Regions from separate parts of the Pseudocitrobacter cyperus genome, predicted to be linked through region 1. Evidence: predicted binding sites of a transcription regulator. Region 1 holds the regulator's gene; each other region holds the start of a gene.
What was found. The regulator Fur, encoded in region 1, represses iron uptake genes when iron is present. The targets are predictions, from matches to a motif close to ATAATAATGAGAACNACTATCAA.
Positions count from the first base shown of each region.

Region 1 (4,257 bases):
TATTTAGCAGACTGATTAAAAACTCAACGACCGCGCGCCATTATGGCCGTGGTCGTTGGCGTGTCGGTTGCACTGATGTATGATTGCGCGCTGTCTGCACCGGGCGTTTCCCGGTAGCTTGTTTCCCCGAAGTCACTCTGAATCATGGCAAAAGAACAAACGGACCGCACGACATTAGATTTGTTCGCAAATGAGCGTCGGCCGGGAAGACCCAAAACCAATCCGCTTTCGCGTGACGAGCAGTTGCGCATCAATAAGCGTAATCAATTAAAACGCGATAAAGTTCGCGGCCTGAAGCGCGTCGAGCTGAAACTGAACAATGATGCCGTTGACGCTCTGAACGAGCTGGCGGCAGCGCGTGATATGAGTCGCAGTGAGCTTATCGAAGAGATTCTGATGAGCCAGTTAGCCCTGCTTCACGAGCAGGAAAAGGTCTGAAAATTTCGCAAAACCCCACTTTCATGTAGCAGAGAGTGCAGTCCGGTACGATTGCTGATTCCGCACCTTTCTCTGTTCTGCTATGATTGCCCTTATCTGTGGGCAATACGCCACCACCATATCATTAAGTTTCAAGAGGTTATTTAACTCATGGCAATCGTTGGCATCTTCTTTGGTAGTGACACCGGCAATACCGAAAATATTGCAAAAATGATTCAGAAACAGCTTGGTAAAGACGTTGCCGACGTGCATGACATTGCCAAGAGCAGCAAAGAAGACCTGGCTGCATTCGACATTTTGCTGCTGGGCATTCCGACCTGGTACTACGGCGAAGCGCAGTGTGACTGGGATGATTTCTTCCCAACGCTGGAAGAAGTCGATTTCAACGGCAAACTGGTTGCCCTGTTCGGCTGCGGCGACCAGGAAGATTATGCGGAATATTTCTGTGATGCGCTGGGGACTATCCGCGACATCATCGAACCGCGCGGCGCGACCATCGTTGGTCACTGGCCGACTGCGGGCTACCACTTTGAAGCCTCCAAAGGACTGGCCGATGACGACCATTTCGTCGGTCTGGCCATCGATGAAGACCGTCAGCCGGAACTGACCGCTGAACGCGTTGAAAAATGGGTGAAACAGGTTTCTGAAGAGCTGCATCTGGAAGAGATCAAAAACGCTTAAGCATTAATGCGGCGTGATTGTTAAATTACGCCGCATTAATAGGTAGAAGCAATCAAAATAATAGCTACAAATTTTTAACTTTTGAACGCATATCTGTACAATACCTGCAGAATTTAGCGGGTTTGCTAGTTAAGCCTCGTTTTTGAAATCTTTACTCGCCCAGGGCTTGCTGTTTTCATTTAGAAAGGGTCATTCTATAATGAGACGCATTATACCCGGTGCACTCTCTATGATACTTCCCTGTTGGGAAGTCAATCGTTTAGCAACAGGACAGATTCCGCATGACTGACAACAATACCGCATTAAAGAAGGCTGGCCTGAAAGTCACACTTCCCCGGTTAAAGATCCTGGAAGTGCTTCAGGAACCAGACAATCACCATGTCAGCGCGGAAGACTTATATAAACGCCTGATCGACATGGGTGAAGAGATTGGTCTGGCGACCGTCTATCGCGTACTTAACCAGTTTGATGACGCGGGCATCGTAACGCGCCATAACTTTGAAGGGGGTAAGTCCGTTTTCGAACTTACCCAACAGCATCACCACGATCACCTGATCTGCCTCGACTGCGGCAAAGTGATTGAATTTAGCGATGATTCCATTGAAGCCCGCCAGCGTGAAATCGCGTCAAAACACGGCATTCGCTTAACGAACCACAGCCTGTACCTGTATGGTCACTGTGCAGAGGGTGACTGCCGCGAAGATGAACACGCCCACGACGCGGTAGAAAAATAGTCGTCACTGTTTTACTAAAGCCAACCAACAGGTTGGCTTTTTTATTGCCTGTTGCTTACCCTCCACACTTCGGCGTAATGTTACTTTAATGTAAACACTAAGGTACCGGAGAGGGAAATGGAACTTCGACAGTTACGATATTTCGTCCGCATCGTGGAGACCGGAAGCATGGGCAGCGCGGCGCTCGATCTGAATATTGGCGTCTCGGCGCTCAGCCAGCAGATGACGCGACTGGAAAACGACCTCTCCATACGCCTGTTGCAACGCACCTCCAGAGGCGTCACCCCCACCAGCGCCGGGCTGGCTTTTTACTCGCAGGCGCAACTGGCGCTTCGTCATGCCGATGACGCGGTGCTCGCCGCACGCGAAGCGCGTCTTTCCGGACATATCAGCGTAGGCATGGCGCCCAGTACCGCCTCCGTGCTTGGCATGCCTTTTATCAACGCGATGCGCGAAAGCTACCCTGACGTTCGTTTGCATGTTGTGGAAAGTCTCTCCGGAAACCTCGAACGCATGATCAACACCCGTCAGATTGATTTAGCGATTGTTTTTCAGAAGGATAAAATTGTGCGCTGGAGCGCAAGACCGATTCTTGAAGAAAGACTTTTCCTGATTGGCACCCATGCCCTTCTGGCTGATATTTCCTCTGACGGTATCTCGCCTGCCCAACTGGCAAACATTCCGCTGATTATGCCAAGCCAGGGGCATGGCCTGCGTGGCAGGCTTGAAGCCATTGCCCAGGAGCACGGACTGACCCCGGAAGTCGTCACCGAAATAGATGGCCTGGCCTTGCTGATGCAGGCGGTACGCAGCGGCCTTGGCGCCACATTACAGCCTGGGGCGGCGATATCCCACCTCGACCACGAAGCACTCAGAGTGATCGATGTCCAAAATCCAGTCCTTAGTCGCCCCAACTTTCTGGTCAGCCTCTCTGATGATGAACTCTCTCCGGCTGGTCTCGCAACCCGCGTAATACTCAGCAAAGTAATGCGAGAGCTCACGCAAGCCGGCGCGTGGCCAGGCGCAACCCTTTACGTTAACTAAAGGCCTCTTTAGCAAGAGGCCATAGCGGCAACGCGCATCAAGCATATACATTTCAATTACAAATTTAACAATTAGTTAAATAGTAATGGAGTCGACAATGGTTGATGTTCTGGTGATCGGCGGAGGCAATGCGGCATTGTGTGCCGCACTGACCGCTCGCGAGGCCGGCGCTTCTGTGCTGCTGCTTGAGGCCGCGCCTCGTGAATGGCGCGGCGGTAATTCCCAGCATACCCGCAATTTGCGCTGTATGCATGACGCCCCACAGGATGTGCTGGTGGAGAGCTACCCCGAAGAGGAGTTCTGGCAGGATCTGTGGCGTGTTACCGAAGGAAACACTAACGAGTCGTTGGCACGTTTAGTGATCCGCACCTCATCGCACTGCCGGGACTGGATGCGCCAGCATGGCGTTAACTTCCAGCCCCCACTTTCGGGCGCACTGCATGTCGCGCGGACTAACGCCTTTTTTATGGGCGGCGGTAAAGCGCTGATGAATGCTTATTATCGCAGCGCGGAGAAACTGGGCGTGCAAATTCGCTATAACACCCCGGTTCAGGCGCTGGAGCTGCAAAATGGCGAATTTGTCGCTGCACTGGCAGGAGAGGAGCGCATTACGGCCAAAACCTGCGTACTCGCCGCCGGGGGATTCGAGTCCAACCGGGAGTGGCTGAAGGAGGCCTGGGGCCAGAATGCGCGTGGAGAATGGCCTGCCGATAATTTTCTCATTCGCGGTACCCGCTTTAATCAGGGCGTACTGCTCAAATTTATGATTGACGCGGGTGCGGATATTATTGGTGATCCTTCCCAGTCCCACTGTGTGGCGATTGACGCCAGAGCGCCTCTCTATGATGGCGGCATTTGTACCCGTGTGGACTGCGTCTCTTTAGGGCTGGTAGTCAACCGTGATGCAGAACGCTTTTATGATGAAGGGGAAGATTTCTGGCCCAAACGCTATGCCATCTGGGGACGGCTGGTCGCCCAGCAACCGGGGCAAATCGGCTATTCGATTATCGACAGTAAAGCCATCGGTCACTTCATGCCGCCAGTATTCCCTGGCGCGCGGGCAAACACGCTGGATGAGCTTGCGCGTCAGTTAGGCCTTGATGCTGAACGTTTGACCCATACCATCACGCAATATAATCAGGCCTGTCAGCCAGGGCAGTTCGATCACACCACGCTGGATAACTGCGCGACGGCTAATCTTACCCCACCGAAAACGCATTGGGCGCGCCCAATCGATACCCCTCCCTATTATGGTTATGCCCTGCGCCCGGGGATCACCTTTACCTACCTGGGATTGAAAGTAAACGCTCACGCCGCCGTGCATTTTGCCGGAAAGCCAAGCCGAAACCTGTTTGTCGCC
Region 1 covers NZ_JAYMYY010000001.1:1,369,392-1,373,648, forward strand. Annotated here, with positions in the region: gene ybfF (esterase) at 1-15, shown strand, start outside; gene ybfE (LexA regulated protein) at 145-438, shown strand; gene fldA (flavodoxin FldA) at 589-1,119, shown strand; gene fur (ferric iron uptake transcriptional regulator) at 1,401-1,853, shown strand; gene tcuR (tricarballylate utilization LysR family transcriptional regulator TcuR) at 1,971-2,897, shown strand; gene tcuA (FAD-dependent tricarballylate dehydrogenase TcuA) at 2,995-4,257, shown strand, end outside.

Region 2 (4,257 bases), 440 kb from region 1:
GAGAGCCTCATCACCTTCGTTTGCCGCACCGGCGAGCAGCGCCGGTAATTCCGGCAACACTTCGTCGTTTTCCAGCTTCTCCAGATAATTAAATATTGCCTGTTTAATTAACCAGTGCGGGGTGCGATCAATTCGCGTGGCTGCGCTTTTAATTCTCTCGCGGGTTGCTTCATCCAGCTTAACACCCATGGTGGTGGTGCCCATGCCATCTACTCCTGTTGTTTTGTCGTCATCTTTTTTGGCGTAGCAAGAATATCCACCATGTTGCAACTTTGTGCAACCATGTTAAATGTGACATCAACTGCAACCTGAGAAATGAATTTATTGTTAAAAGAAAAAGTGATGGTACGGAATGTAACCGATGTATCTCAAAGCTTGATTTTGAGGGCTGGTTAACACTTCTAAACGGTGCAACCCTAAAAAGCGTGAGGGAGTGCAACCTATAGGAAAATGGTATTAAGACAGGGATGCATTTGATGTAAATGCGGTGTTAAATCGTTTGTGAAAAATCTTCGCTTCCGTCAGGATACGGTCGCCTGAATAACAGTACAGGCCTTTACCTCGTTCCGGTAAGGGAATAACGACAAGTCGGATGTTGTCGACGAATAAATCTGGAGAGTTTTAATGAATATAAGCACACCGATGCTGGTGACTTTTTTTGTCTATATCTTTGGCATGATATTAATCGGTTTTTTTGCCTGGCGATCGACGAAAAACTTTGACGACTACATTCTCGGAGGTCGAAGCCTCGGGCCATTCGTGACGGCGCTTTCTGCTGGCGCGTCAGATATGAGTGGCTGGCTGCTGATGGGTCTGCCGGGGGCGATTTTTATCGCCGGGATTTCCGAAAGCTGGATTGCCATTGGCCTGACCGTCGGGGCGTGGATCAACTGGAAACTGGTTGCCGGACGCCTGCGCGTACACACCGAAGCGAACAACAACGCACTGACCCTGCCGGATTACTTCACCGGTCGTTTTGAAGATAAAAGCCGTGTACTGCGCATTATCTCGGCGCTGGTTATCCTGCTGTTCTTCACTATCTACTGTGCTTCCGGCATCGTGGCCGGGGCGCGTCTGTTTGAAAGCACCTTCGGCATGAGCTATGAAACTGCCCTGTGGGCGGGTGCGGCGGCAACCATCATCTACACCTTTATTGGTGGCTTCCTGGCGGTGAGCTGGACGGATACCGTCCAGGCCAGCCTGATGATTTTCGCGCTGATTCTGACGCCGGTGATGGTGATTCTGGCGGTGGGCGGCCTTGATGATTCGATGGCAGTCATCAAGCAGAAGAGCATTGAAAACATTGACATGCTGAAGGGGCTGAACTTTGTCGCCATCATTTCCCTGATGGGCTGGGGGCTTGGCTACTTTGGTCAGCCGCATATCCTGGCGCGCTTTATGGCGGCGGATTCTCACCACAGCATCGTGCATGCGCGTCGCATCAGTATGACCTGGATGATCCTGTGTCTGGCGGGTGCGGTCTCGGTTGGTTTCTTCGGCATCGCTTACTTCCAGAATAACCCGGCGTTAGCGGGGCCGGTAAGTCAGAACGCCGAGCGCGTGTTTATCGAACTGGCGCAAATCCTGTTTAACCCATGGATTGCCGGTATTTTGCTCTCGGCAATTCTGGCGGCGGTAATGTCGACCCTGAGCTGCCAGTTGCTGGTGTGCTCCAGCGCCATTACGGAAGATCTGTACAAAGCTTTCCTGCGTAAAAACGCCAGCCAGAAAGAGCTGGTGTGGGTAGGGCGTTTGATGGTGCTGGTGGTGGCGCTGGTGGCGATTGCGCTGGCGGCTAACCCGGAAAACCGTGTTCTCGGACTGGTCAGCTATGCCTGGGCGGGCTTTGGCGCGGCGTTTGGCCCGGTTGTTCTGTTCTCGGTGCTGTGGTCACGAATGACGCGTAACGGCGCGCTGGCCGGGATGATTATCGGTGCAGTAACCGTGATCGTCTGGAAACATTTCGAGCTGCTGGGCCTGTACGAAATTATTCCGGGCTTTATTTTCGGTAGCCTCGGCATTGTTATCTTCAGCCTGCTGGATAAAGCGCCATCCGCGGCGATGCGCCAACGTTTTGACGACGCTAACGCGCATTACCACTCTGCGCCTCCGTCACGTTTGCAGGCGGAATAAACCTTACCGCTTAACCTCTTATTCGGCCTACAGATCTTCATGTAGGCCGAATAAACAAAATACCCTCCGCCATTTTTCGTCCTCTCCGCTTTTACATTTACTTATCATTTCCAACATATTTCACTTGAATTTCGTCTTTGCGTAATGATAATCGCTATCACTCACATTTACTTTTCTTTGCATGTGTTGACTGTGATTCACATTTAAGGACGTTCACATGTTTGTGCCTTTTCTGATTATGCTGCGCGAAGGGTTGGAAGCCGCGCTTATTGTTAGTCTTATCGCCAGCTATCTGAAACGCACACAGCGTGGTGGCTTAATAGGCGCGATGTGGATTGGTGTCTTACTGGCTGCTGCGCTCTGCCTGGGACTGGGCATTTTTATCAACGAAACCACCGGCGAATTTCCGCAAAAAGAGCAAGAACTGTTTGAAGGTATCGTCGCGGTTATCGCCGTTGTGATCCTGACGTGGATGGTGTTCTGGATGCGAAAAGTTTCACGTAACGTGAAACAGCAACTGGAGCAGGCGGTGGATAACGCGCTGGCGCGGGGGAATCATCACGGCTGGGCGCTGGTTATGATGGTCTTTTTCGCCGTGGCGCGTGAAGGGCTTGAATCGGTGTTCTTCCTGCTGGCGGCATTCCAGCAGGATCTCGGTATCTGGCCGCCGCTGGGCGCGGTGCTTGGGCTGGCGACGGCCATTGTGCTTGGCTTCCTGCTTTACTGGGGCGGTATCCGCCTGAACCTCGGCGCATTCTTCAAATGGACCAGCCTGTTTATTCTGCTGGTGGCGGCGGGTCTTGCTGCCGGAGCCATTCGCGCCTTCCACGAGGCGGGGTTGTGGAACCACTTCCAGGCTGTCGCTTTTGACCTGAGCGGCACGCTCACCACCCATTCGCTCTTTGGCACCTTACTGGAAGGCATATTTGGCTACCAGGAAGCGCCAAGCGTCAGCGAAGTGGCTGTCTGGTTACTCTATTTACTTGTTGCGCTGGCGCTCTTTTTCTGGCCGGCGCGTGTGCCAAACGCAGCATCACGTATCGCCCCGTAAGGCAAATGGCTTTTACTCATTGAAAGGGATGGAACATGACCACTATTTTTCGCCATAGCGCTATTGCTGCGCTGTGCTCTTTAGCATTTTGCTCGCAGGCTGCTGATATTCCCAAAGTCAACGTCACGGTAAATGACAAACAGTGTGAACCGATGACGCTGACAGTAAATGCGGGGAAAACGCAGTTTATCATCCAGAACCACAGCCAGAAGGCGCTGGAGTGGGAGATCCTCAAGGGCGTGATGGTGGTGGAGGAGCGTGAGAATATCGCGCCGGGCTTCACCCAGAAGATGACCGCCAACCTGCAACCGGGCGAATATGAGATGACCTGCGGCCTGCTGACCAACCCTAAAGGTAAGTTGATTGTCAAAGGCGCGGCGACAGCGGATGCGGCGAAAGCGAACACCGTCCTTAGCCTCGGTGGGGCGATTACCGAATATAAAGCCTATGTGACTGCGCAAACGGCTGAACTGGTAAAAGGCACCAAAGCCTTTGCCGATGCGGTGAAAGCGGGTGATATCGAGAAGGCGAAGTCGCTGTATGCGCCGACGCGCCAGTACTATGAGCGTATTGAACCTATCGCAGAGCTTTTCTCTGACCTCGACGGCAGCATTGACGCCCGCGAAGACGATTACGAGCAGAAGGCGGCTGACCCGAAATTTACCGGTTTTCACCGTCTGGAAAAAGCGCTGTTCGGCGACAACAGCACCAAAGGTATGGAGAAGTATGCTGACCAGCTTTACAGCGATGTGCTTGATTTGCAAAAGCGGATTGCTGAGTTAGCCTTCCCGCCGTCAAAAGTGGTCGGCGGTGCGGCGGGGCTTATCGAAGAGGTCGCCGCCAGTAAAATCAGCGGGGAAGAAGATCGCTACAGTCACACCGACCTGTGGGATTTCCAGGCCAACATCGACGGCGCGCAGAAAATTGTCAACCTGCTGCGCCCGCAACTGCAAAAAGAGAACAGCGCGCTGCTGGCGAAAGTGGATGCCAACTTTAAGAAAGTGGACGCTATTCTGGCGAAATACCGCACCAAAGATGGCTTTGAAACCTATGACAAATTGACGGATGCCGAC
Region 2 covers NZ_JAYMYY010000001.1:925,223-929,479, reverse strand. Annotated here, with positions in the region: gene putA (trifunctional transcriptional regulator/proline dehydrogenase/L-glutamate gamma-semialdehyde dehydrogenase) at 1-204, opposite strand, end outside; gene putP (sodium/proline symporter PutP) at 625-2,133, shown strand; gene efeU (iron uptake transporter permease EfeU) at 2,351-3,184, shown strand; gene efeO (iron uptake system protein EfeO) at 3,220-4,257, shown strand, end outside.
Region 2: a site for Fur is predicted at 2,278-2,300, ahead of efeU (iron uptake transporter permease EfeU). Genes of this name have one in related genera too.

Region 3 (4,257 bases), on a different contig from region 1:
TGCGTACTTTTCACCGATGCGGCGATTAACTGCCGTATATCTTTCGCCGCTTCTTCGCAGCGCAATGCCAGCGAGCGAACTTCAGCGGCGACAACCGCAAATCCCCGGCCATGTTCACCCGCGCGCGCAGCTTCAACGGAAGCATTCAACGACAGGATATTGGTCTGGAAGGCGATGCTGTCTATTAACTCGAGGATACAGTCAATCTGCCGCGACTCATCGCGGATACGCATCATGGATGCGGTTGCCGCACGGATGCTGTCCCCGCCCTGTTGCGCGACGTCGCAAGCCTGCAATACGCGCTCTCGCGCTTCACTCGCTTTTTCGCTGGTGAGAGCCGCAGCACTTGCCAGTTGTTCCATTGCGCTGGCAGCGACGGCCAGTGAATTTGCCTGGCTGTCGGTACGTTCCGACAGCGCGGTATTTCGCTGCAATATGGCTTGTGATGCCTCCAGCAACTGGCCAACACTGTAGCTCACCTGCTCTAAGGTAGCGCGCATCGCGCCGAGCGTGCGGCTAAAGGTGCGGGCAAAAGGTGAATGACTCACCTTCGTTTCCCGCGCCAGCGTCAGGCTTCCCGGCTCACGATTAATCACCGCCGCCAGTTTCGCCACTTCGCTGGCGGAAACCGCATCCTGCGCCATACGCACCGCCAGCACCACCAGGAAGAGCGTCTGCGCGACCACAAACAGGCCGTGCATCACCACCATATGCAAACCGGTATGGGTAAAAATAACGATGTGATACAGGTTATTTTCCTGTAAATAATTAAAGACCAAATGATGAACAGCGATAACCGCAGCGCCCATCACCAGCGGACGCCAGTCGCGCCAGGCCAGTAATGCCGACAACAGAACAAATACCGAGAAATGATATTCTGTTTCGCCCTCGCCAAGCTGGATAAGTAATGCAGAAAATGCCATCAGGATAAACGCAAATGTCAGGCGAGAAATTAATCTACCACGAAAAAAAAATGTGATTAATGTCGCCAGAATCGCTAATGGCGTGGCAAAAAAGAGGGGCAGTAACGCATTGCCGGACGCCCATCCCAGAACCAGCGAGATCCCCCAAAGCAGCCAGACCAGCGCCAGCATCTGGCCGTCAGCCCGTTGACGAATAGCCAGGACGGTGATGGTTTCACGCGGCGATACACCGGAAGATGAAGCGTCTGATTTATCCATATTTTCCCGCACTGTACAGGTTGTCTTATTAATATTATTGAGCGCCATAGATAAGCGTAGAGAGTTTATTAATCATTACCAGCGGAAGGAAAGAATATATTCTTTACGGTCGTTTTATGACTCATTAAAAAAGAAACAAATTTAATTTAAAGCAGCGAAAAATAATTATGTAGCGGGGAATATTTATTAGGGGAGAGGAGTTAGGGGGGATGTGCGGTGTTTCCCCCCCTCACCCTAACCCTCTCCCTCAAGGGAGAGGGAACCGACAGTGCCAGGGTTCAGGTGAATGCGGTTTTCACCCTCTCCCTAAGGGAGAGGGCCGGGGTGAGGGTTTTACTTCGTCCCTGCGTGTTCTTCCCCTACCAGGCCAATCTTCAGATAACCGGCCTGATGCAGGGTGTCCATCACCTTCATCATCGTTTCATAGTCGACGGTTTTATCGGCGCGGAAGAAGATAGTCGTGTCTTTCTTCCCTTCCGTCAGCGTGTTCAACGCGTTAACCATGTTCTCATCGGTAATGGGATCATTACCCAGAAACATCGACTTATCCGCTTTTACCGACAGGTAGACCGGTTTTTCCGGGCGCGGCTGCGGTTGGCTGGAAGACGCTGGCAAATTAACCTTCACATCTACCGTCGCCAGAGGGGCTGCGACCATGAAGATAATCAGCAGAACCAACATAACGTCGATAAACGGCGTCACGTTGATTTCATGCATTTCGCCGTTATCGTCCAGATTTTCATTAAGACGCATTGCCATGGGGCATCAACCTACTCGTAATTTCTGTGCGGTACGTACCGGCAGGGTCACACCGCTGGCATTAAGATCCAGGTCACGGCTTTGCAGCAGCAGAACCTGCGCCGCAACGTCGCTGAGATTCGCTTTATAACTGCCGATCAGGCGAGCGAAGACGTTATAGATAACAACCGCCGGAATCGCGGCGAACAGGCCAATCGCAGTCGCCAGCAGGGCTTCAGCGATACCCGGCGCAACAACGGCCAGGTTGGTGGTTTGCGTCTGAGCGATACCGATGAAGCTGTTCATGATCCCCCACACGGTACCAAACAGGCCGACAAACGGGGAAATCGCGCCGATGGTCGCAAGGTAGCCCGTACCACGGCTCAGATTACGGCTGACGAACGCCACGCGACGTTCCAGACGGAAACCGGTACGTTCTTTAATGCCTTCATTATCTTCGGAACCCGCAGAGAGCTCGCGCTCATCCTGCGCTTCATGAATCAGTTGGGTGCTTAAACTTTTATCATGGAAAGCAGCGGCGATTTCGTGCGCCTGATCGATAGAGCGGGCTTCCGCTAACAGCGCCTGTTCGCGTTTGAGGCGACGCTTCCGGGAGAACAACTCTGCGCTCTTGCTGAAAAAGATAGCCCAGGTGACTACGGATGCCAGAATCAGACCAATCATAACCACTTTAACAACGATGTCGGCATGATGATACATGCCCCAAACGGAGAGATCCGCCTGCATCAAATTATTACCCACTCTGTATCTCCAGGACATATTTCACAAAATCTGAGCATAATAATATCAAAACGACGTCGAATTGATAGTAGTTCTCATTAGTATTTGCATACTGGCTTAAATCATACTTATTTTCCTTGCGCTTACGCAGTAAAAAAGTCACCTCCGCGCTTTTTGATAAAATTTTCTGCTTTATGTCAGAGCAGCGGGTACATCTTTCAACAATCGTGCTAGTTTAGACGTCCAGACGTATAAAAATAGGCAGGATAAAAATGGCAGATAAGCACCTGGATACCGCGCTGGTCAACGCCGGGCGGAGTAAAAAGTACACGCAGGGTTCGGTTAACAGCGTCATTCAGCGCGCCTCTTCGCTGGTTTTCGACACCGTTGAAGCGAAAAAACATGCCACCCGCAATCGTGCAAAAGGCGAGCTTTTCTATGGGCGTCGCGGCACACTGACGCACTTCTCGCTACAGGAAGCCATGTGTGAACTGGAAGGCGGTGCGGGTTGCGCCCTCTTTCCCTGCGGCGCGGCGGCCGTCGCCAATACGATTCTGGCATTTGTCGAACAGGGCGACCATGTGTTGATGACCAATACCGCCTATGAGCCGAGCCAGGATTTTTGCACGAAAATTCTCGGCAAACTCGGCGTGACGACCACCTGGTTTGATCCACTGATCGGCCGCGACATCGCAAGCCTTATTCAGCCCAACACCAGGGTCGTGTTCCTGGAATCTCCCGGCTCGATCACCATGGAAGTGCACGATGTTCCGGCAATTGTCGCCGCCGTGCGTAACGTCGCCCCGGATGCGATTATCATGATTGATAACACCTGGGCCGCTGGCGTCCTGTTCAGGGCGCTCGATTTCGGCATTGATATCTCAATTCAGGCAGGCACTAAATATCTGATTGGCCACTCTGACGCGATGGTCGGCACCGCTGTTTCTAATGAACGCTGCTGGGCGCAACTGCGCGAAAATGCCTATCTGATGGGCCAGATGCTGGATGCGGACACGGCATATATGACCAGCCGCGGCCTGCGCACGCTTGGTGTACGCTTACGCCAGCACCACGAAAGCAGCGTAAAAATTGCTCAATGGCTGGCACAGCATCCGCAGGTTGCCCGCGTCAACCATCCTGCGCTGCCGGGCAGCAAAGGCCACGAATACTGGAAACGAGATTTTACAGGCAGCAGCGGCCTCTTCTCATTCGTGCTGAAAAAACGGCTTACCGATGCTGAACTTTCCGCATATCTCGACAACTTCTCCCTGTTCAGCATGGCCTATTCGTGGGGCGGCTTTGAGTCGTTGATATTGCCCAACCAACCCGAGCAGTTAGCCGAGATCCGCCCCGGCGGCGAAGTCGACTTTACCGGCACACTGATTCGCTTACATGTCGGTTTAGAAAACATTGACGATCTTATTCAGGATTTAGCAGCAGGTTTTGCGCGTATTGTGTAAAATGACCACAGGCCCGGCGACGTTTCTCGTCGGGCTGTCTGGTTAGCAATGTTCCTGAAGTGGGCCCCGCGCAAAGCCTCGCCGCGCTTCATGATTTTGAGAACAGTCTGCCTGCCGAATTGCCCGAACATCCCGGC
Region 3 covers NZ_JAYMYY010000009.1:102,021-106,277, reverse strand. Annotated here, with positions in the region: gene VSR74_RS21020 (methyl-accepting chemotaxis protein) at 1-1,181, opposite strand, end outside; gene exbD (TonB system transport protein ExbD) at 1,515-1,940, opposite strand; gene exbB (tol-pal system-associated acyl-CoA thioesterase) at 1,947-2,681, opposite strand; gene metC (cystathionine beta-lyase) at 2,933-4,120, shown strand.
Region 3: a site for Fur is predicted at 2,743-2,765, ahead of exbB (tol-pal system-associated acyl-CoA thioesterase). Genes of this name have one in related genera too.